DNA from 2 places in the Clostridium pasteurianum DSM 525 genome. Region 1 is predicted to be linked to the other one. Evidence: riboswitches for the same ligand, from Rfam matches in the RefSeq annotation. Region 1 holds a riboswitch; the other holds the start of a gene.
The links. A riboswitch is a leader RNA that binds a small molecule or an ion and turns the genes downstream of it on or off. The one in region 1 is predicted to bind cyclic di-GMP.
Positions count from the first base shown of each region.

Region 2: it holds a riboswitch for cyclic di-GMP, as region 1 does, so the genes downstream of both, CLPA_RS03950 (HD-GYP domain-containing protein) here and CLPA_RS13420 (lactate/malate family dehydrogenase) in region 1, are expected to answer to the same signal.

Region 1 covers NZ_CP009268.1:2,942,725-2,955,075, forward strand. The annotation lists gene CLPA_RS13395 (helix-turn-helix domain-containing protein) at 1-38, opposite strand, end outside; gene CLPA_RS13400 (epoxide hydrolase family protein) at 185-1,342, shown strand; gene rlmD (23S rRNA (uracil(1939)-C(5))-methyltransferase RlmD) at 1,543-3,042, opposite strand; gene CLPA_RS13410 (methyl-accepting chemotaxis protein) at 3,767-5,872, opposite strand; gene CLPA_RS13415 (acyltransferase) at 6,021-6,776, opposite strand; gene CLPA_RS13420 (lactate/malate family dehydrogenase) at 6,866-7,708, opposite strand; cyclic di-GMP riboswitch class I at 7,865-7,954, opposite strand; gene CLPA_RS13425 (DUF1540 domain-containing protein) at 8,207-8,572, opposite strand; gene pyk (pyruvate kinase) at 9,054-10,484, opposite strand; gene pfkA (6-phosphofructokinase) at 10,538-11,497, opposite strand; gene CLPA_RS13440 (DNA polymerase III subunit alpha) at 11,732-12,351, opposite strand, start outside.
Region 2 covers NZ_CP009268.1:898,125-910,475, forward strand. The annotation lists gene CLPA_RS03940 (formate C-acetyltransferase) at 1-1,845, shown strand, start outside; gene CLPA_RS03945 ([formate-C-acetyltransferase]-activating enzyme) at 1,927-2,769, shown strand; cyclic di-GMP riboswitch class I at 3,190-3,277, shown strand; gene CLPA_RS03950 (HD-GYP domain-containing protein) at 3,520-5,229, shown strand; gene CLPA_RS03955 (DeoR/GlpR family DNA-binding transcription regulator) at 5,326-6,147, opposite strand; gene ulaG (L-ascorbate 6-phosphate lactonase) at 6,510-7,574, shown strand; gene CLPA_RS03965 (PTS sugar transporter subunit IIA) at 7,629-8,090, shown strand; gene CLPA_RS03970 (PTS ascorbate transporter subunit IIC) at 8,131-9,573, shown strand; gene CLPA_RS03975 (IS110 family RNA-guided transposase) at 9,724-11,019, opposite strand; gene CLPA_RS03980 (PTS sugar transporter subunit IIB) at 11,427-11,720, shown strand; gene CLPA_RS03985 (hypothetical protein) at 11,808-12,351, shown strand, end outside.

The DNA.
Region 1 (12,351 bases):
TATACAGTTCTATTCTTATGACGGTCCATTTGGGGCATAAATATTCCTCCATTAACAAATAGTATAGTTTAAAGCTTCATTTATAACATTGTATCATAATTTTTAAATGATATACTGTTAATAATTACTGAAGAAAAGTTATGGTTAACAAATTTTCCTATAACTTATTGAAAGGAGAATCATTATGTCTATTCAACCCTTCCATATTCAAGTATCTGATGAAGTACTTGATGATTTAAAATACAGACTAGAACATGTCTGCTGGCCTGATCAGTTAGAAGGCTCAACTTGGGAACGAGGTACTGATATAAATTATTTGCAATCGCTGGTTTCGTATTGGCGGGAACAATTTGACTGGCGTGCACAAGAAACCGAGTTAAACCGCTTTTCTCAGTTTCGCTGTAATGTGGATGGGATAGATATTCACTTCGTACATGAGCGTGGTAATGGGCCTAGTCCTATATCAATTATTCTTACTCATGGATGGCCTGATAGTTACATACGCTACCAAAAGATTATTCCTCTTCTTACTGATCCTGCCCATCACGGCGGTGATCCCGAAGACTCTTTTGACGTAATTGTCCCTTCACTACCCGGATTTGGCTTCTCTAGCCGCCCTAAACATAGTGGTGTCAATAATTATCGTGTTTCTGAGCTCTGGGCAAAACTAATGACCGAAAAACTTGGCTATAGTAAATTCGCTGCTGCAGGCGGGGATGTTGGTTCAGGTGTTACAAGATATCTGGCATTAAACCATCCCGAACTTCTAATGGGAATCCACCTTACCGATATTGGTATCATTAGAGATCTCATGATTTCACAGGATGAAGAACTTTCAGAAGAAGAATTAAACTACAAGAAAAGTGCCCCTGCATGGATTTCCAATGAGGGAGCTTATATGTCTCTTCAATCCACAAAACCTCAAACTCTGTCATACGGACTTTCTGACTCACCAGTAGGTTTGGCTGCTTGGATTATTGAAAAATTTCGTGCATGGAGCGATTGTAATGGTGACTTACAGCAAAGATTTAGCGAGGATGAACTGCTCACTAATATAATGATCTATTGGGTTACAAATACAATAGGATCATCAGCACGTATATATTATGAAAACATGCACTCTTTGCCATCAATGCGGCGTATAGATGTGCCAACAGGTATAGCTCTTTTCCCGGCTGATATATTGTTACCACCTAAAGAATGGGCTGAACGTAATCTAAATATCACCCGCTTAACTACAATGCCTAGTGGAGGACATTTTACTGCCATGGAAGAACCTGAACTTCTAGCTGAAGAAATTCGGGCCTTCTTCAGACCATATAGAACTAAAAACAAAAAGTAATATTGGACTTCCTTTTAACCCTATTAAGGAAATAACATGTATTTTTTATATAATGTAAAAAATACTCTGAACGACATTTTGGTGATGGCGAAAAAATACAAAAAGTATATCACACTGGTGAAAAGTTTAAATTAAATTTTCACCAGTGTTGTATCAGATGGAACTCCGAAAATCTTTTATAGATTCTCGGAGTCATCCATTTATTTTTCAGCTTTTTTTAGTAACACACAGCACTCCACATGCCCTGTCATCGGAAACATATCCACCGGTTGCACCTCTATCGTCTTATATCCAAGTCCATCTAATATGCCAAGATCTCTTGCCAAAGTTCCAGGATCACAGGACACATAAACTATTCTTTCAGGTTTCATTTTGGCTATAGCCTCTAAAAGAGATCTTTCACAGCCTTTGCGTGGTGGATCCACCACCACTACGTCAGCTTTTACGCCAGTATTTATAATTTCAGGAATGACCTTTTCTGATTCTCCTACTATAAACTCCACATTATATATGTTATTCTGCTTTGCATTTATCTTTGCATTTTCTATTGCCTGGGGTATAATTTCAACACCGTATACCTTCTTAGCTTTTTGAGATAGAAATAGTGAAATAGTTCCAGTTCCACAGTAGACATCAAATACAATCTCATCTCCCTTAAGATCCGCATACTCCAAAGCTTTGTTATACAAAATTTCTGTTTGCACTGGATTAACCTGAAAAAATGACAAAGGTGATATATTAAATTTAAATTCTCCAATGGAATCAACTATAGTATCTTTTCCCCATAAGGTTTTACATGTTTTTCCCAATATAACATTGCTATTATTACTGTTTATATTTTGAACTATGCTTTTTAAGCCTTCTATATTTTTCTGCATAAGTTCTACAAATTCTTCTTTATAAGGTAATTTATCTTGAGATGTTACAATTACTATCATCACTTCACCAGTTTTAAAGGCTTTTCTTACCATTATATGTCTTACCAGTCCTGTACCCGTTTTTTCATCATATACAGATATATTATATTTAGAAAGCCATTTTTTCATAGCTTCTACTGCTTTATCTCCTGCAATATGCTGAATATGGCATTCTTCCATGTCTATGATATTATGGCTTCTTGGAGAATAAAATCCCACTAAAAATTTGCCTTTTATATTTCCTACAGGCAGTTGAACCTTGTTTCTATATCTATAGGGATTGTTCATTCCTATGGTATCATGAATAATTATTCCGCTGCTGTCCTTAAGGTCTTTTGAAAAATCCCTGTTATTACTCTCAATTATTTCACCATCATTTATTATATTTTCATTGTATTTATGGTTATTTTTATCCTCATAATTATAGTTTTTATTGATTTTTAATTTTCCAATTCTCTCAAGACAGTCTTCCACTCTTTTCCTTTTAAAAATCAGTTGTTCACTATAACTTAAATGCTGCAGCTGACAGCCACCGCATCTGTTATATATACTACAGACAGGTTCTACTCTATGTACTGATGGTTTTATTATATCTATAAGCTTTCCAAAGGCAAAGTTTTTATTTACCTTTATGATCTTAACCCTAACCTTTTCTCCTTTTAAAGCTCCTTTAACAAATACAGTAAAATTATTTACTTTTCCTATTCCCTTTCCTTCATAACCTAAGGAATCTATATCAATTATGTATTCTTCATTTTTAACTACAGGTACACTGTTTTTCATTAAATAATTACACCTTTCCATCGCAATGATATTTTATATATAAATTATCCCCTTAACTGTCACTATAATACTTTTGATTTTATCCAATAACTATTTTTGCTATAATGCTGCAACTCCTAAAGTTAAAGATAACAGAAATACGTTACTAAATAATTTATTTAAAAATTTAATTAGAGCGCAAACTCCAACTAAGTAAAAATTCATTGATATAAACTGTTTACGAGATAAATTTTCTAGTTAATTATATCATAAATATATTACATAAACAGAGTTCTTTGTTTCAGATGGAGTTTTTTTATACCTCTGAAACTTACTGACAGAGTTCTAATTATCTGTATTTTAGATACTTAGAACCGTTATTCTCTAGGGTAAATCTCTATCCATTTTCTTTATATATCTATAACCACTTACAAATATCTACCTAACTTTGTACACGCTAATATATACTATACATGATAAAGATAGAAGCTAGCTGAAAGTTAAAATTATAATTTAGGTTTAATCATTATAAATAATATCCTATATAATCCATTATTACACACAGAATACAATTGCAAATTATGCACTAAAAAAGCACCCTTTCAGAGTGCTTTTTCTTATTTTTTCAGGTCAGCTTCTTTCACTATCAAATGAATATTATAGTTTAAATGAATTATCCAGCAACATGTGGTTATGATCCTTCCTTTAAGTGTGGAATTTTACAACCACTAATCACTAGTCCATATTATTTAGTCTTAAATTTAGATACCAATTCATTAAGTCTATGAGAAAGAGTTGACAGTTGATTTGCTGTATTACCTATCTCATCCATAGTAACTGCCTGTTCCTCTGCTGCTGCGGATACTTCTTCTGTTGCTGCTGCTGTCTGCTCAGATATAGAAGAGGTGGATTTCATCTCCGTTACAGTACTACTAGCAGTCTCAATCATTGTTTCTGTGGCAGAATTTACATCACGGACAACGGAGAAAATATTACTTATAGCCTTTTCAATATCATCAAAATGGGTTCCAGCCTCAGCTGCTGTTTCCATACCACTAGTAATTTCTTGTGATCCATCATTCATACTATCAGTAATAGATGCAATCTGCGTTTGTATTCCACTAATAAGATTAGATATTTGATTGGCAGCTACAGCAGATTGTTCTGCAAGTTTTCTAACTTCATCAGCTACCACAGCAAAGCCTTTCCCCTGTTCTCCTGCACGGGCAGCTTCAATAGCTGCATTAAGGGCAAGTAAATTAGTTTGATTAGCTATGCCGGTAATTACTTCAACTATTTTACCGATTTCTGATGATTTTTCAAGCAATAATTTACTCTCACCTAAATTCTTTTCATTATTTTCAACTATTACCTTCATACTGTAAATGGCCTTTTCCACAGCTTCAAAGGCTACAGCACTTATATTATGAGATTGCTCAGCAGTTTCAATCATATAATTACATTTATCAGTAACTGATCTGCTTGCTTCTTCCATCTCCACAGTCTTATCAGCAGATAATCCTACCTGTTTTGCCTGCTCTGTACTATTTTCAGCTACCACTTGTATGGCCTTGGCTACTTCTTCTGTAACCTTACTGCTGTCATTACAAGAGGTGGCAAGATTACTGGATAGATTGTTAACTTTTTCTGCTTCCACACTTATGTCTCCCACTATACCTCTAAGTGCTCCAATGGTATTATTAAAAGCCCTTGCAAGGTTTCCAATCTCATCCTTTGAATTAATTTCTATAGAGCCACTTAAATCTCCAGTGGATACAATTTCAGCAAAATCATTGAGCTTAGTCAGTGGTTTTATAAGATGACTAGCTGCAAAATAAATTGTTAAAGATACAATTGCAATTATTATACAGGCTATTATAAGCATTATAGTAAGCAGCTTATTTGAGGAAGCAAAGAGTTCATCCTCATATACCACATTGACAACTGTCCAATCTGCTATTGATGCTGAATCATAAAAAGCAATCTTCTTTTCTTTTCCTTCACTATACCTGTATACTCCTGATTTTCCACTGGCAGCAAGTTCAGAAATTCTTTGCATAGCTGGGTCATTAACTGTACTTACCTTTTCCTTCATTGCCCAATTTTTATTTGGGTGTACAACAAAAGTTCCATCATTTGATAATAATACTCCATACCCCTTATTACCATACTTTAAGTTTTTAACTTGATTTTCTACAGTTTCTATAGTTAAACTTGACCCTGCTCCAGCTACAACTTTTCCAGTGTCATTTTTAAGCCAAGCTACCATCATAACTACATTTCTTCCATAAGCTTGTGAATATGCCGGTTTAAAAATGGCATCATAGGGAATACCATTTGACTTAGAATATCTCTCTGCTGCTTCTGTAGCCGCAGCTTTAGCCCAAGGATCGGTTTTAAATTCTCCAGTCTTTGCATTATAATATCTTGCTGTAAGTTTACTTAAATTATCAGTATTTGACCACTCATTTGGTTCTAAAGTGTTTAAAATATGTAAAGCAGCATATTGATTTGGATATGCAGTATTAATAAAATTCCAACGGGATAAATTTAATTCATCAATTAATCTTATGGAATCATCATTCTTTTTAAGATCCATATTGGGATTAGTTTGCAAAATACGTTTTAAAATTGGACTTTGTACAGTTTCACGCACTTCTGCCAGCCTGCCTGTGAGCCAGGTATCAATATGCTTTGTAGATTCCTCAGTCCTTATGGACATAGCATTGATAAGTTCTGTTTCTATTACATTTTTTGATTGTATATATGCTACTCCTGTTAATATTAATAATCCTGCTATAACCAATGGTAAAATCATAGCAATAAGTTTAGATTTAAAAGACATTTTCATAAATTTTTATCTCCTTGTAATAATTAAAAGTTGTCTCACAATGCATATACACACTGTGAGACGTCTTTTTAGTTTTATACTATTATAAGTAGCTACTGAAATCTAATTTTTTATAGGTAAATAAATTTATTTTAATTGCATTAAATATTTATTTCTTTTGAGAGCTCTCCTCTTTTTGGAATTCACCATTATAAAGCCATACATGTCCCAATCTGTCTCTAGTATTATCAAAAGTCTTTCTATCTCTTATATGTTTAGCAGGCATTCCTGCTACCAAAGAATTTGGTGCAACATTTTTGTTTACTAAAGAACAAGCTGCAACTATGGACTGTTCTCCAATTGTTGTATCTGGTAATATAGTTGAATTTGAATATATCTTTGCATAATCTTTTATTATAACAGGGGCATAAGTTCTCAGTGAATGATCATGTTCTGCATGAGAATGTGTAAATATTGTTACTCCTTCTCCTATTCCTACTGAGTTTCCAACTATTAAACCACCTTTGGCATCTATAAGTGTTCCTTTATTTATAAAAACATTGTCACCTATTTCCATATTATCTGGCACATTGAAACGAACATTTTCTTCGCATATAAAATTTTTTCCACAAGACTTAAATAGCTTATTTGCTAGTATTGCTCTAAATGGAATGGCAAAGTTAGCTATAAGACACATAGGAGACTTGTCCAATGCATCCCATAAAAAATGTAGATATCTCTTTTCTTCTGAAAAACCTATTTCTTTGTTTTTAGGTAGATAGTCTCCATATAATTGAATTTCATCTAGTATTTCAAAGGGAAAAGAACATTTTAAAATATTTAATATATGTATTACTCCCTCTTTATTTAAATCTTTTTGTATGATGTTTTCCATTTGTATAAGTAAATCATCTATTTTGTTCATATATTATTTATGACTATTAAAATCGTAAAAAAATAATCATATCCTCCTTTTTTGTTTTATCAGTATTTACGATTTTTTTAAGATGAATATTAAATATTCAAACTTGAAATTATACTTTTTAATGAATTAGCTGATTCTTTAAGTTTTTTTACCTCGCCTATGTTCAACGGGATATCTATTACTTTTTCTATACCTGAAGAATTTATAATAGTTGGAAGTGATATACATACATCATTAATTCCGTAATAAGTTGAACCTTTTTTCTCTATTATTTTGTATGCAGACTCTACTACTTCTTTATGTATTATATCTCTTATTTTTTCAACCTTGTGATGTTTATTCAAAAACTTTTCCATATCTACACCTAAGATATTTACTGCACTCCATACAGGAACAGAACTATCCCCATGCTCACCAATTATATAGGCACATATATCTCTGCTGTCTACATTAATATATTCACTTATTAAAAATTTAAATCTTGAAGTGTCTAAAATTGTTCCAGAACCTATTATCTTCTTTGATTCAGTATCAATTAATTTATTTGCTACAAAAGTTAAAACATCAACTGGATTACTAACTATTAAAATAATTGAATCTTTACAATAATCTTTGATTTCACTTATTATAGATTTCATTATATCAGTATTACGCTGCGTAAGATTTAATCTTGATTCTCCTGGTTTTTGAATAGTCCCAGCAGTTATAATTATTATCTTAGAATCAGCGCAATCACAATATTTCCCCGCTTTTACTTTTATAGGCATTATTGAAGGTATACAATGGTTTAAATCCATAGCCTCTCCCTCAGCTTTTTCCATATTCATATCAACTAATATAATATCCGTTACTATTGAACTTAGCATTAAAGTATGTGCTATAGATGAACCCACAAGCCCCGCACCAATAATTGATATTTTTGTTTTAAACATAACTTCCCTCCATCTAATTTATTTTTAATTTATACTGCAATAATTAAATATGATTTTTCACTCTATTTTTTCTGAAACAATACTAAATTAAAAGGTGTCCATAAACTATAGACACCAAAATACAAACAAAAATACAAATTATTGTTATAACTATATTTTGGCAGCCTGACAATCATGGAAATTGGAATTTTCTTTAGACTCATGGCTTTGCGCCCCTACCTTTCAGTAAGTATGCTATTATCATTATAGATTTTTATATTTATACACAAATATTATTTATTATTATATTTATCGGATAAAATTTATTAATATTAAGTTATTATAAATAAAATTTTGTATTATTTATATATTTTTTTATTTATTTACGTATATTTTTACATTATAATACATAAAATTCACTTATAAAAATTTCAAATAAATAGTTAATTATCCTATAAAATAAAAAATGATATAAAACCTTTATTGAAAAGAATTTTATACCACCCTTAACTTTAATTTTTAAAAATTTCCTTCATTGAAAGTTTCACATTCTGTACATTGATCACTATTACAATTTATTCCATATATCTGAACCTTTAATGATATACATTCTCCTCTAAAATTATATCCACACCTATTTATTTCACAGGTTATTTTGGGACTCATAACTATGGAATCTTTATTAAAAATCTGTTTTATTTCCCCTAGCAGATTTGTATTTCTTAGATTTGTCAAAGAATTTTTCAGAGTTCTATACCTAAAAGTATTACAATAAGTCTTGTTATTAGAATTTATATCTTTTCCTGTTATATGTATAATTCTAGCTGTACATAATCCATCAATATTATTTAAACAGTTTATAGCACTACATATTAAATTTGGCATAATTATATTACTCCTTACAAAGAAATTTTCATAGTTTAGAATCTTTTTAAAAGCATATTATTAAATACTCTTATTTTCTTCCTATTTAAATAAAAATATTCAAAAAACAAAAAAGGGCACCTTATTAAGGTGCTATAAATGAATCAGTTGCCAAATTTTCAATACTCCAGTATATTTTAACATCTTATTATTTTAACCACAATATAAAATATTATTCAAAAAGTAAATTTTTAATAAAAAAGAACACTATTAATTTTACAATCAATAATGCTCATTTTTTATATTTTCAATATTATCTAATAAATAGCCCTGTAACACTACATAGAAGTAAGAAACAACAACTATATATTTTTAGATAATTCATCTAAACTTAGCAGGAGTATAATAATCTTCCGCCAAGTAAGATTCATTTGATACACAATACTTCTATGTATTTGAATAATTAATAACTATTCAATACAAATTTATATATTCCTAAAAACTATTTTTCAGATCCAACTACATGAACTTTCATCATGTTTGTACTTCCTGTATTTTGAACTGGTATACCTGCAGCCACAACTACTAAGTCACCATCTTTAACATATTCGTATTCTTTAGCTTTTTCTACTGATCTAACTATTAATTCATCTGTAGACTCAACTTTTTCAGCTACTATTGGAGATACTCCCCAGCTTAATGCAAGAGATCTAGCAACTTTTTCACTTGGTGTTACAGCTATCACTGGTGCTTCTGATCTGTATTTTGAAACCATTCTTGCTGTATTTCCTGTTTGAGTAGCAGTAACTATTGCAGCTGCATTAAGTTCTGATGCTGTTTCACAAGTAGCAAGGCTTATTGCATTGGCAATATTTTTAACTGAATTTTCTTTTCTCTTTGCAAGTACATCTTTATAGTTTAATTGTCTTTCAGCAGCCTGAGCGATTTTTGCCATAGTTTGTGTAGCTTCTACTGGATAATCTCCATTAGCACTTTCACCACTTAACATTATAGCGTCTGTACCGTCAAATATTGCATTTGCTATATCTGATGCTTCTGCTCTTGTTGGTCTTGGATTTCTTATCATGGAATCAAGCATTTGAGTTGCTGTTATAACTGGTTTTCCAAGCTTATTACATTTTTCAATAATCATTTTTTGAGTTAGTGGAACTAATTCTATAGGAATTTCAACTCCCATGTCTCCTCTTGCTACCATTATACCATCAGAAGCTTCGATAATTTCATCTATATTATCTACACCTTCTTGATTTTCTACTTTTGAGAAGATTAGTATATTGCTTCCGCCATTTTCTTGAAGAACTTTTCTTATAGCATTTACATCATCTGCTTTTCTTATAAATGAAGCTGCTATTGCATCAACTTCTTGTTCACATCCAAATATAAGATCAGATTTATCCTTTTCTGTCATAGCTGGAAGCTTTATTGAAACATTAGGAACATTTACACCTTTATGACTTCCTACAAATCCTGTATTAGCTACTGTGCAATGGATATTTGTACCTTCAACTGCATCAACAGTTAATCCTACAAGACCGTCATCGATTAATATTGTATTTCCTGGCACTACATCTTTATATAAGTCAGTGTAAGTTATAGAACATTTTGTTGCATCACCAAGAACTTCTTCTCCGCAAACTACTGTAAATTTAGATCCCTTTTGAAGTTCAAGCTTTTTACCATCAAAATTATGTGTTCTTATTTCTGGTCCTTTTGTATCAAGTACTATAGCTATTGGCTTATTGTATTTTTCTCTTAATTTTTTAATAAGATCCATTCTTGTTTTGTGTTCAGCATGGTCGCCATGTGAAAAATTGTGTCTTGAAGCACTCATTCCTGCTTCAATAAATTTTGATAACATTTCTTCAGTATCACTTGCTGGTCCTATGGTAAATATCATTTTAGTCTTTTGCATTCTTAAACTCTCCTTATACTTTAAAATTCTAATATATATATATTTAATGAAAGCTATCTTGAAAGTATCTCTGATATCTCATAAAGTCTTTCATCAAATTTTCTTGGTACAGCTAATGCTTCGTCTATATCATCATCTGTTATTTTGTTTTCTCTTATTCCAATAACTCTGGATGTTTTTCCTTCAATTAGAACTTCTACAGCCCTAACTCCCATTCTTGAAGCAAGCATTCTATCAAAGGCAGATGGACTTCCACCTCTTTGTATGTGTCCTAAAATAGTTGCTCTTGTTTCAATACCAGTAACACTTTCTACCTGTTTAGCCAGTTCCATTGAACCACCTATACCTTCTGCCACTAAAATTAAGCTATGCATCTTTCCTTTTAATTTTCCTTCAAGAATAGTTTTGCATAACTCATCAAAATCATAACCTTTTTCTGGAATTATAACACTTTCTGCTCCTCCAGCTATACCTGAATATAGAGCAATATCTCCACAGTCTCTTCCCATTACTTCAACTATGCTTACCCTTTCATGAGAAGTAGAAGTATCTCTCAATTTATTTATTGCATCTAATACTGTATTTAAAGTGGTATCAAATCCTAATGTATATTCTGTATATGGTAAGTCATTATCTATAGTTCCAGGAATTCCCACAGTAGAAATTCCAAGTTTTGAAAGCTTTTGTGCTCCCATGAATGATCCATTTCCACCTATAACTACCAATCCATCTACACCAAATACCTTTAGAACTCCTGCAGCCTTTTTCCTACCTTCTTCTGTTAAAAATTCAGCACAACGAGCAGTTCTTAAAACAGTACCACCTCTTTGAATTATATCAGATACATCTTGTCTTTTCATTTCAAAGAGTTCACCATTTATTAATCCACTGTAACCTCTTTTAATGCCCATAACCTTAATTCCTTTGTCAAGACTAGTTCTTACCACTGCTCTTATGGCAGCATTCATACCAGGTGCATCTCCACCACTTGTTAGCACAGCTATTGTTTTCATATACATACCTCCTACGACCATCGGGGACTAAATATGTCCCACACGCTTTATAAAATTCACTATGAATTGAAATGTCCACCCTAAAAATTAATCACTCCGTCTTTATTCTAATAGAAATAGAGAAAAACTTCAATGCTTTATAACAAATATAATTAAATTTTATTATATTATATAATAAATTAAAAATTATCCATATTATTTTGTACTATTTTACAAAATAATATACAATAATTGTTAACATACTTTTAGATTTTCCTCTCCAAATCTCTTCCTCAAAAAGTTTAATATCTCTATATCCTCTTTTATCCATAAACTGCTGGGAAGCATAAACTTTTTTCTTTCTTTCCTAGTACATATATATATGGGCGTACTACCTTTAAATTCCGAAAGAAAATTTTCTATTTCTTTTATAGTATTTACAACCTGATTTTCATCTTCAATTTGAATATAAACCTTAGAACTATTTATCTTTACCAATGGTTTTATATCCTCACATATAATTTTAGGTTGTTCATCTTCTCTTATGCTTACCCGTCCCTTTAGTATTATCATCTCATCTTCTTTTATAAGAATTTTAAACTTTTCAAGTACATTAGGAAAAATTATAACTTCTACGGAAGCATACATATCTTCAATTTTGCAAAATGCCATCATGGAGTTATTTCTGGTTATTTTCTTTGTTACCTCTGTCAATATGCCGCCTATAACTACTCTATCCCCGTCTTTAACCTTATAGTTTTCAGAGGAATTTACTTCTTCCAAAGATTCTGCAATTACTATATCTGATATATTTGTATTTACTGAAGCATCTAAAGTTTCTTTATATTCATCTAAAGGGTGTCCCGATATATAGA
Region 2 (12,351 bases), 2.0 Mb from region 1:
CAAACAGATAAGGGGCAGGGTCATATTATACCTAACTACAATTTTATCTTTAGAAAAGGTTTACAAAACATGATAGAAGATATGAAGGTAAAGGTTAATGAAAATACTGAGAACGATTTTTACAAGGCGTCGCTAATTTCTTTAGAAGCTTCAAAAAACTATATACTTCGTCATGCAGAAATAACTAAGACTATGGCTGAAAGGGAGAGGGATTTAAAGCGAAAAGCAGAGATTGAAGAAATCTCAAAAATTTCTTATAAGGTAGCCTATGAAAAACCAGAAAGCTTTTATGAAGCAGTACAACTATTCTGGTATATAAGTGTAATTTTTCAGCATGAATCCAATGCCAGTTCTATATCCCCAGGACGTTTTGATCAATATATGTATCCATATTTTAAGAAATCTTTACAGGATGGGATAGATATAGAATTTATTAAGGAATTACTCAGAGCACTTTATATAAAATTTAATACAATTGTGGCTTTAAGAAGCAGGGAAAGTGCAAAATATTTTGCAGGTTTCCCTATAGGGTATACCATTGTCTTGGGAGGAGAAGATGAAAGGGGAAAAGATGCTACAAATGAATTGTCCTATATAATGCTTGATATTTTAGGTGATATAAGACTTCCTCAGCCAAATTTAAGTATACGTGTAGGTGAAAAATCACCTAGAGATTTTCTTAGGAAAGCTGCAGAAATTATTAGACTTGGAACTGGTATGCCTCAAGTATTTAATGATGAAGCTAACATATTGGCATACGTAAATAGAGGAGTAAGCCTAGAAGACGCAAGAGACTATGCTGTAGTGGGTTGTGTTGAGCTTTCTATCCCGGGGAAAACTTACGGCCTTCATGATATAGCTATGTTTAATTTATTAAAAACTATGGAAGTTACTTTAAAAGAAAATCCAAAGGCTTTCAAAAACTTTGAAGATTTATTAAAGGCAATAAAAATTAATATTTCTAAGTATGTTAAATATATGGTGGAAGGATCTAATTTTGTAGATACTGCCCATAGAAAGTGTGCACCAACACCGTTTTTATCAAATTTCATTGAAAACTGCGTAGAAAAGGGGAAAGATGTAACTGAGGGTGGAGCATTGTATAACTTCTCAGGGGTTCAAGGTATTGGAACGCCAAATTTAAGCGATTCCTTATATGTAATAAAGAAATTTGTATTTGATGAGAAACAGATTTCTCTAGAGGAGTTAGTTGATATATTAGATAAAAATTGGGAAGGAAATGAAGTGTTAAGACAAAAGTTTATCAACAGATATTATAAATATGGTAATGACATAGATGAAGTAGATAAATTAGGTGCAGATATTTTATCTTATTATTGTAAGGAAGTTGAAAAATATAAAAATTCAAGAGGGGGAATATTTCAGCCAGGTTCTTATACAGTTTCTGCTCACATTCCATTAGGTGAGGCAGTAGGAGCTACACCGGAGGGCAGAAAGGATGGAGATCAGTTGGCAGATGGTGGACTATCTCCTATGGTTGGCAGAGACAAAAAAGGACCTACTGCAAGTTTAAAGAGTATAAGTAAACTGGATAATTATCTAACTTCAAATGGAAGTCTGCTGAATGTTAAATTTTCACCAGATGCTCTAGAGAGAGATGAAGGCTTAAATAAATTAGTTGGATATATACAGGCTTTTAGCAGACTTAAGATACAGCATATTCAATTTAATGTTGTTTCCGCAGACACTTTAAGAGAGGCACAAAAGCATCCAGAGAAGTATCAAAGTTTGGTGGTTAGAGTTGCAGGGTATAGTGCTATGTTTGTAGAATTAGACGAGTCAATACAAAATGATATCATAAATAGAACTGAACATGTATTTTAGGCATCTGAAAATAAATAACAAGTCAAATATACTAGCCTACTGATTGTTATTTATTTAAAGAGGCATTAAGGATGTGATCATGTGAAAAAAGCTTTGATTTTTAATATACAAAGATATAGTCTTCATGATGGGGGTGGAATAAGAACAGTTGTATTTTTTAAAGGCTGTCCTCTTAAATGCCCCTGGTGCTCAAACCCGGAATCTCAAGATTTTAAGCAGGATATAATGAGAAAAGAAGGTCTATGTATAAAGTGCAGCAGCAATAGCTGTTTTCAATGCAGCATGAAACCAGAAGACTGCCCTACAGCTGCTTTAGATCTTGTGGGAAAGGAATACACTGTTAAGGAAGTTTTAGAAGAAGTAAAGAAAGATACTGTATTCTATGAAACCACAGGAGGTGGAGTAACCCTTTCCGGTGGAGAACCTCTTTCTCAGGGAGCATTTGCATTGAAGCTTTTAAAGGAATTAAAGAAATTGGGTATAAATACTGCTATAGAAACTACGGGAATTGGAGATACCAAAATATTATTGCAAATGGCAAAATACATTGATACATTTCTGTGGGATTTTAAGATTATGGATAGTGACAAAGCTAAAACTATAGTAAAGCAAGATATGCAGCTAATGAAGAAAAATTTTCAACTTGTGATGAAGTCAGGTGCAAGAATGATTCCAAGATTGCCTTTAATACCAGAGTATACTGCTGATAGAGATAATATACAAAAGGTAATTGATTTTATAAGTCCCTTTGGTATAAAGGAGGTTCATATATTACCTTTTCACCAATATGGCAGATCAAAATACAGAGCCCTAGGAAAAGAATGTAAACTATTGGATCTGAGGACTCTTAGTGATGAAGAAATATTAGAAATAAAAGATTTTATTGAAAGTAAATCCATAAAGGCTGTAGTGGGTGGTTACTAATATGATATGTATCCACCTGACGGCCTTTTCTTATACTTATAGTAAAGAATTATTATAGACTAGGAAGACATTTATGGTAAATTAATCTTCAAGATAAACAGTAGTACTTTTAAGTAATACATAACAATGTTGATATTTAATCGATTGTATCACTACAGAAGGCCAATTTCTATAAAATAGGCATATTTGAATGAATTTCTATAAAGTGATATAATTGTAGAAAATATAATAAAAGAATTGTTATTTCGTGAAAAAAGTTATTATTACGTTAACATAACATATTATTGTATATTGTTTTATCACATAAAGCTTAAGATTATGGAGTGTTTTGGATAAATTAGGAAAGGTAATAATAAGGAATGATATAAATTTGACAATTCTTGAAAAACAATAAATAAGGTTTATATATAAAATTATCATTCTATGTAAAGGCACAACTATCGAAAGGTAGCGTCGCAAAGCTATGGGTCTAAAGAAAATCTCTTTCTAGGATTGCCAGGTTGTCAAGTATATGATTAAGAATATAAATTTAAAATTCATTGCTATATTAAGATACCTATGCACGGCAGGTGTCTTTTTATTTATTAAATAAGTAATATATGTTTAAAAACTGGACATAAAGCAACTATTATTTAGATAATTCATAAAATTTAGAGATAGTACAATACAGTTTTCAGTAATTTAGAATTAAATAGAGAAAAGATAGCAGCAATTGAATAAAAACATATAAGGGTAAGAGGAGGAATTCAAATGGTCGAAATGTATGATGTGATGGAAAAGGAATTAAATTTAGAGGATTATTTAAATTATAATATAAGAAGAATAGCCGTATTGCTAAACTGTGATATTATTGGAATAATATTGTTTGATGATGATAACAATTTTACTGTATTAAAAAATGCTGTAATCAAAAAGAAAAATGAATATGTAAAATTGGACAAAAAAAGGCTAAGGGTTATTAAAATTGATTCTAAAAGCATACTGAATTTGGTGAAAGAGGATAAAAAAATTGTGGTTTATCAAAATAATCATGAAAAGAAATACTCACCTGTAGCCGGTATCAGTTCATCAGAAATTATTATTCCTATATTTGATAATTACATAGGTAATAATGGTACTTCTACTGACCTTATAGCCAGTATTTATATAGGCACTTTTGATGTAAATATGAAATTGACAATTGATGATATTAAGGATAAAGAAGTATTTAGAAGAATATGTAAGATACAAAATTTGTATCAGGCAATTTATTTAAAGGATCAGAAGCAGAAAATGTTTATAAATTTATTGAATATATTTTCTGAAATGATAAATGACAATGATTCCACGGGAATTTTACATCCTTATCATGTGGCAAATATATCAGAAGAAATAGGAAAAGCTCTCAATCTTGATTATGATACATTGAAAAAAATATATGTAGCAGGACTTTTGCATGATATAGGTAAGCTTTATATAGGTAATGATATTCTAAATAAAAAAGGAAAGCTTACGGAAGAGGATTTTAGTATTATAAAAGAGCATCCTGAATATGGAGCTAACATTGCAAAAGATGTTTTTGGATTGGAGGACATATCAAAGCTTATAAAATGTCATCATGAAAGATATGACGGTACAGGATATCCAAAAGGGATAAAAGGCGAGGACATCCCTCTTGGCAGCAGAATAATATGTTTAGCTGATTCTGTAGATGCTATGCTTTCTCCTAGAAGTTATAAAGAACCAAGAAATGTAGAATTTGTTATAAGTGAACTACTAAAAAATAGGGGGAAGCAATTTGATGCTGAATTAGTAGATATTATGATAAATATGCTTTTAAAGGCAAATGAGGAGACTACAGATATATTATCTGATGATATAATATGGAGTACCTTGACAATCTATACAACGGAAAAGGTATACTCTATTGAAGGAACTTTTGGAAAGTATGATTTTGGATACTATTTTAAGGCAAATAAATTTAATTTCTCCAATGAAATTGAAAAAGAGGATATAAGAAGCATTCATCTATATGTAAATAAAAACAACAATATGTATTGTTATAAGATAAAAGAAGATTATTGTGAAAATAATACATTGCATATTTCATCCCTTGAATATATTCCCTTTGTAGATTCTTTCAATATTTTATGGGATCTGGATGGAATTGTTCATTTAAACTCCTTTGAATATATGCATATTAATATATATAAAATTGGTGGAAGCAGACTGATGTTTTATATAGACAAAGAGCAGGCAGCAGAGGGCATTTTAGATAAAATTCTAAACATGGAAGTCTATTTTAAAGGTGCAAAAAATATAAATCTCACAGGAAAAATAGTCAATAGTTTTAATGTAAGTAATAAAATTCATTATGAATTTCTATATGTGAATGTACTTGATACGGTAATAGACCATCTGTTTAAAAATATATTCAGCAAGCAGATGGAGTTAAGGAGGTTTATTACTAAGGTAATATGATTTTAATATTAATATACTAACTAAAAAGCTATTCCGCAGTGCATAATATGCATTGCGAGACAGCTTCTTTGAAAGTTTTGTAAAAAATTATAATGATTAAGTGATTTTGTTGCTAAATTTTTCATATGAATTTTCTCTATAATTTATTGTTATGACATTAACATTTTTAGATTGAAAATTTTCTATTTCATTTTTATCAATATCTGAATCTGTAATTAGATCACTAATTTCATTTATGTCTCCACTTGAAAAATTGTGATGTCTTCCTACTTTTGAACTATCTGCTAAAATATAAACTGGACCGCCACAGCGTTTAATCATTTCATGGTTTACTAAAGTTTCTTGAAGAACTGAAGTACTTATACCTGATTCGTAAGATATACCACTAACTCCTAGAAAACATTTATCAGCTGTTATTTTTGAAAGTATATAAGTAGCAAAATCACCAACTAAGGACTGTTTTCTTTCATATACCTGCCCTCCTGTTAAAACAAGTTCAACATTGGAATCAATGTTTTCATTAAGAGCTTTGCCGTTATTAGTAACTACATTAACCCTTTTATTTTTTAGATATTTTAACATTAAAAGTACTGTTGAACTAGAATTCATAAATATTGTATCACCGTCTTGTACCAAATCAGCTGCATATTTCGCTATGGAATTTAGTTTTAATTGAAGATTAATATCATTATGTGTTCTTTTATGATTTAAGGTATCTTTAGCATCTATTAATTTTGCACCTCCATAAAATCTAGTTATTAAGCCTTCATCATCTAAAGCTTGAAGATCTCTTCTTAATGTAAGTGGTGAAATCTTTAATTTTTCAGATAAATCATTATTGGATAGTTCTTCATGTACTCTTAAATATTCTAGAATTTTCTCTCTTCTTTTAGAAACAATACTATTTGTTTTTCCCATAAAAATACCCCCTCTATTTTAAATTAATATAAAGAATTAATTAGTTGCTATGATAGTTTATACCATTTAATTAAAAATTACTAATTTAAGTTAAATAGTTAATATTACAAAAACATTGAGTATTGGATACTATCAAATACTATGTAATATAATTATAACTGAAATGAACAAAAAGTTCAAATAAATAATTTAAACGATCAAATATATAAAAATAAAATAAAAAATATTAAAAAACTATTGAATAATATGAACTATTGGTGTATTATAGAATCATAAACAAACAATAAATTCATACAATAGTTCAAAAAGATAATGTATACATTAAATTATACAATTAAATAAAATTATAGGGGGAATTTAAAATGTCACAAATACAGGATATTACAAGAGAATCATGGATACTTAGTACTTTTCCAGAATGGGGAACATGGCTAAATGAGGAGATAGAACAGGAGAAAGTAAAGCCAGGAACTTTTTCGATGTGGTGGTTAGGATGTACAGGTATTTGGCTTAAAACAGAGGGAAGTACGAACATATGTATAGATTTTTGGTGTGGAAGTGGAAAAAAGACAAAATCCAATCCGTATATCAAACCACAACATCAAATGGCTAGAATGTGTGGAGGTAAAAAGCTTCAACCAAACTTAAGAGTAGCACCTTTTGTATTAGATCCATTTGGAATTAAAAAAGTAGATGCAATTTTGGCAACACATGATCACAATGATCATATTGATGTAAACGTTGCAGCAGCAGTTATTCAAAATTGTGATTCAAGTATTCCGTTTATTGGTCCAAAAGCCTGTGTAGATAAATGGATTGGATGGGGAGTCCCAGAAGAAAGATGTGTAGTTGTTAAACCTGGAGATATAGTAAAAGTTAAAGATATAGAAATAGTAGCATTGGAATCCTTTGATAGAACAGCACTGATAACTGAGCCGCCTACTGGAGATATAAGAGGAAAACTACCTCCTGATATGGATATTAAAGCTGTTAATTATTTAATAAAAACACCTGGTGGTAATCTTTATCATAGTGGAGATTCACATTATTCTAATTATTATGCAAAGCATGGAAACGATTACCGCATAGATGTTGCATTAGGTTCTTATGGAGAAAATCCAAGAGGAATTACAGATAAGATGACATCTGTAGATATTTTAAGAATGGCTGAAGCATTAAAGACTAAAGTGGTTATCCCTTTCCATCATGATATATGGTCAAATTTTCAGGCTGATACAAAAGAAATATTAGAGTTATTTGATATGAGAAAGAATAGATTACAATATAAATTTAATCCATTTATATGGCAGGTAGGAGGTAAATTTACATTTCCAGATGATAGTGAAAATAGAGAATATCACTATCCAAGAGGATTTGATGATTGTTTCTCTACTGATATAAATGTACCATTTACATCATTTTTATAATATTGAACATGAGGGTTAATATTTGACCCTCATGTATAAATAGGGGGAATTATAATGTTACAAGAATTAATTGAGAAAAAAAGATATTCTTTTCATGAAGGATTTGAAAAATGGGAAGATGCAGTGCAAGCATCTTGTAAACCTTTACTAGACGGAGGAGCAATTGAACAAGCTTATGTAGATGCCATAATAGCAAATGTTAAAAAATATGGACCATATATAGTTATAGCACCTAATATTTGTATACCTCATGCTCAGGAAAATGTTAAAGGTGTTAATGAAACGGCAATATGTTTTATGAGAACAAAGAAACCCGTACATTTCAGTAATGATCCAGAGCAAGATGCAAGATTATTCTTTGTATTGGCTTCGACAGACAGCAATGTGCATATTCAAAATTTATCAAATATGGTGAGGTTAATTGAAGATGAAAGGGTAGTACAAAAACTATTGGATGCCGAAGAAAAAGAAGATTTAGAGGAAATTATCCAATTTACCAAAGAAAAAATTGTATAAATTATTTTATTAAATAGGGGGAGTAGCTGTGAGTATATTAATGGGTGTATGGAAGTTTTTCCAGATAAATATTTTGACTAATCCAGCATTTTTTATAGGCTTTATCGTATTGATAGGATATTTACTATTAAGAAGACCAATTTATGAAGCAATAGCAGGCTTTATAAAAGCTACAGTTGGTTATTTAATTTTAAATGTAGCAGCTGCGGGACTAGTAAGTAATTTCCGTCCAATATTGGCAGGATTAAAAGATCGTTTTAACTTAACAGCAGCAGTTATTGATCCTTATTTTGGTCAAACGGCAGCTCAAGCGGCAATAGAAGGTATTGGAAAATCATTCTCGCTTATGATGGTAGTACTTTTAATAGCATTTATTTTTAATATAGTTTTAGTATTGTTTAGAAAGGGAACAAAGATAAGAACGGTATTTATTACAGGACATATAATGGTTCAGCAATCTTCAACGGCTTTATGGATGGTATTATTCTGTTTTCCAAATTTAATTGATACACAGGCAGTAATAATGCTTGGATTACTTCTTGGAACCTACTGGGCAGTATCATCAAATCTTACGGTAGAACCTACTCAAGAACTAACAGAAGGTGGTGGATTTGCAGTAGCCCATCAACAGATGTTTGGTATTTGGATTACAGATAAAATTGCAGGAAAAATTGGAAATAAGGAAAAATCAATAGAACATTTAAAATTACCGGGTTTTCTATCAATTTTTAATGACAATGTGGTTGCCACAGGTATATTAATGACAATTTTCTTTGGAGCTATAATGGGAATATTAGGTCAGGGTTTATTACACAAAATAGATACAAGTTTTACTGCAGACAGAAACTTTATGTTTTATATAATTGAAAAATCGTTTAATTTTGCAGTGTATCTGAGTATATTACAACTAGGTGTCAAGATGTTCGTTTCAGAGCTTACAGAGTCGTTTCAAGGTATTTCAAATAAGCTTTTACCTGGATCAATGCCAGCTGTTGATTGTGCAGCAACTTATGGTTTTGGTCATGCCAATGCTGTAACTATTGGATTTTTATTTGGAGCTTTAGGACAGTTTATATCAATTATAGGTTTAGTAGTATTTAAAAGTCCAGTATTAATAATTACAGGTTTCGTACCAGTATTCTTTGATAATGCTACCTTTGCAATATTTGCGAACAAAAAAGGCGGATTAAGGGCAGCTATGATAATACCTTTTGTATCAGGAATAATTCAGGTATTAGGAGGAGCATTTGCAGCATATTATTTTCAGTTATCAAAATATGGTGGATGGCATGGAAATTTTGACTTTGATACAGTATGGCCTGTAATTGGAGTACTAATGAAGAATCTTCAATATGTAGGTTTTGCTATTGTAATTATAGTATTATTAGCTATACCTCAAATTCAATATATGAAAAATAAAAAGGGTTATTTTAAAATAGCAGAAGACTATGAAGAATATGTTAGTGAAACAGAAAATGGGTAAATAAAAAATAAAATTTTAGACCAGCTAGTAAAAGTCAATAAAAATTAAAAAAATAATTTATGAGTAAAAATTTGCATAGCAAATAATCCATTGAAAAAGCACGAACAATGGAATTAATTGTAAGATGATTAGTCTTTAAGTTTTTAGCCGTTAGGCTGCTGTAGTAGAACCATTATTAAGATACATTTTAATATGTATTTTAGGATCACGTATTTCATACTCTTTTTGGTTCCTTAGGACGGAGAATATGTAATTAACAAGTTTATGCATTATTGCCACTAAAGCAACCTTTTTGCTTTTACCATTTAGGTTTTCTTTATAGTAGGTAAGTAAAACTTTGTTTATAGGTTCACCGCTTCTACTGGTTCGTATGGATGCTAATGCCACAGCATATAAGGCTCTTCTGCCTATTCTGGTACCACGTTTAGACATAGTATTTTTATTACTGTTAAACTTACCAGATTGATTGACAGATGGGTCAATACCAAAGTAAGCAACTAAATGTTTAGCTTTTACAAAACCTTTAATATTGCCTATTTCACTCATTATTGTGATGGCAGTTAATTCACCAATACCTGGTATTGAGTAAATCAATTGAACATTTTTCTTAAATTGCTCTGAAATCCTATTGCTTTTCATCAATGAATGAATTTCATTTAATAAATTGTTAAGCTGATTTTCTAAAGTTTCTATTACAGAAATTGTGTTCATGATTTTTACAAACAGGCTAGGCGATTTAAGACCAATGTAAATAGCTTCTTCAGCAGCATCAATTAGCTTTTTATAGATTTTTTCACTATATGTTAGTCCTTTTCTTGAATGACTGCGAATAAGATCTATTAACTCATTTTTATCAGCATTTAAGATAGCTTTAGGACTTGAATATTCTTTTAAAATTGCTATTGATGTTTTGCAAGTAATGTTTGAAAAAACAGAGCTATAGCTAGGAAAAATAATTTTTAAGTCGGTAGAAAGCTTTTTCTTAAAAGTAGATTTACTATCAGTAAACTTATAGTAATCTCTACAGAGAGCTTTTAAGGTATAAATTTCAATATCAAATGCAGAAGTATATTTAACATTTTGAAATTTGCCTATTTTAGCAATGGTTAATGCATCTTTTTTATCATTTTTCACTTTTCTTATGTCTCCATTCTTGTTACAATTAGTAATGAGTGGATTTAAGATACATGTTTCAAATGTATCCCTAAGAAAGTGGAAAAGAGTAAGATGGTATACACCAGTAGATTCCATGAAAATTGCCGTTTTCATGTTAAACTCTTCTTCCGCTTTTTTTATTTGATCTACTAGGTAATCAAAACCATTTCTATTGTGCTTAATTTTAAAAGGCTTTCTATAAACTTCACCGTCAGGTGCTAGTATAGCAACTACTGAAAAGTCTGCTGATACATCGATTCCAACTATTGGTCTATAAAAAAATTTACTCATAAAATAATATCTCCTTTGCTTTGTGAGATAGAATAGATATTCCATTTCTATCAGTAATTCTATAACCTTGTTTGTGACACGGGTAATTCCCAAAGGGAAACCCAACCAGCTAAACATAGAACTCTCACTGATGGAATGATACGCTAATTTTCGGGTATCAATGACTCGTTAGAGTTACTTCCCAGGAGGAATACATCTATCTTCTATTCAGGAGATATTATACATCAATATTTACTAGTATGGATTCCCACTTGGGAAAAATAGAAAACTAAGTTAGATGAGATTAGTACACCCTATCGGGTAGAAAATCTTCGAATAAATTAAAAGAAATGAGTTGTAATGTTCGTTAGAATTCAAGATAGTTTTCTATTGAATGTTATGACTACATTATACAAGGAGGAGTTAATATGTTAAGAGTAATAGCAGCTTGCGGAAGTGGAATGGGTTCAAGTCAAATAATTAAGATGAAAATAAATAAGGTCTTTAAAAAATTAAATATTCCTGTTACAGTTCAGCACAATAGTGTAGGGGAAGCTAAAAGTCAGGCATCCAATTTTGATGTGGTATTTTGTTCAGAAGTACTTAAATCAAATTTTAAAAGAGCAGAAGATTCAGGAACTATAATTATAGGATTAAAAAATATTTTATCAGAAAAAGAAATTGAAGAAAAAGTTATAGAGAAGATAGTTAATAAGAATTAATTGAAAAAGTTATAAAGGGAAAATATGAGATGGCATTATATTTTAAGCAGTTAGTTTAAGAGATAGCAGGATGGGGGAATTAAAAAAATGAAATTTGAAAAAAAGGTTCTTACAAAGCTTCACAGATGTTATGCAACCAGCAGCACCATTGTAGATGGGAAAAGAAAAATATTATTGGCAACAGAAGGAGAAGGTGCTTGTTATAGCTATGATGAAAAGGATTTTAATCAGTCTACAGTGTGGGATGGACCAGGAGGTACTATGTCAATGATAGCGGTACCTGGAAAAAATGGAGACTTTCTAGCAGTACAAAACTTTTTTCCAACTTTTCAATCTGAGAAGGCAACAATTGTATGGGCAAAGCCGGAGAAAGACAATAAGTGGACTGTAAAAACAATACTTGATTTACCCTATGTACACAGATTTGATATATTAACTGCTAATGGAGTTAATTATTTTCTAGGTTCAGTTTTATGCAATTCAAAGAAATTTAAAGATGACTGGTCAGATCCAGGGAAGGTTTATGTAGGAATTCTTCCAGAAGATTTAAGTAAACCAATAGAACTTAAAGTTATAAAAGAAGGATTAACTAAAAATCATGGATACTGCAGGACAACCTGGAAGGGAAAAA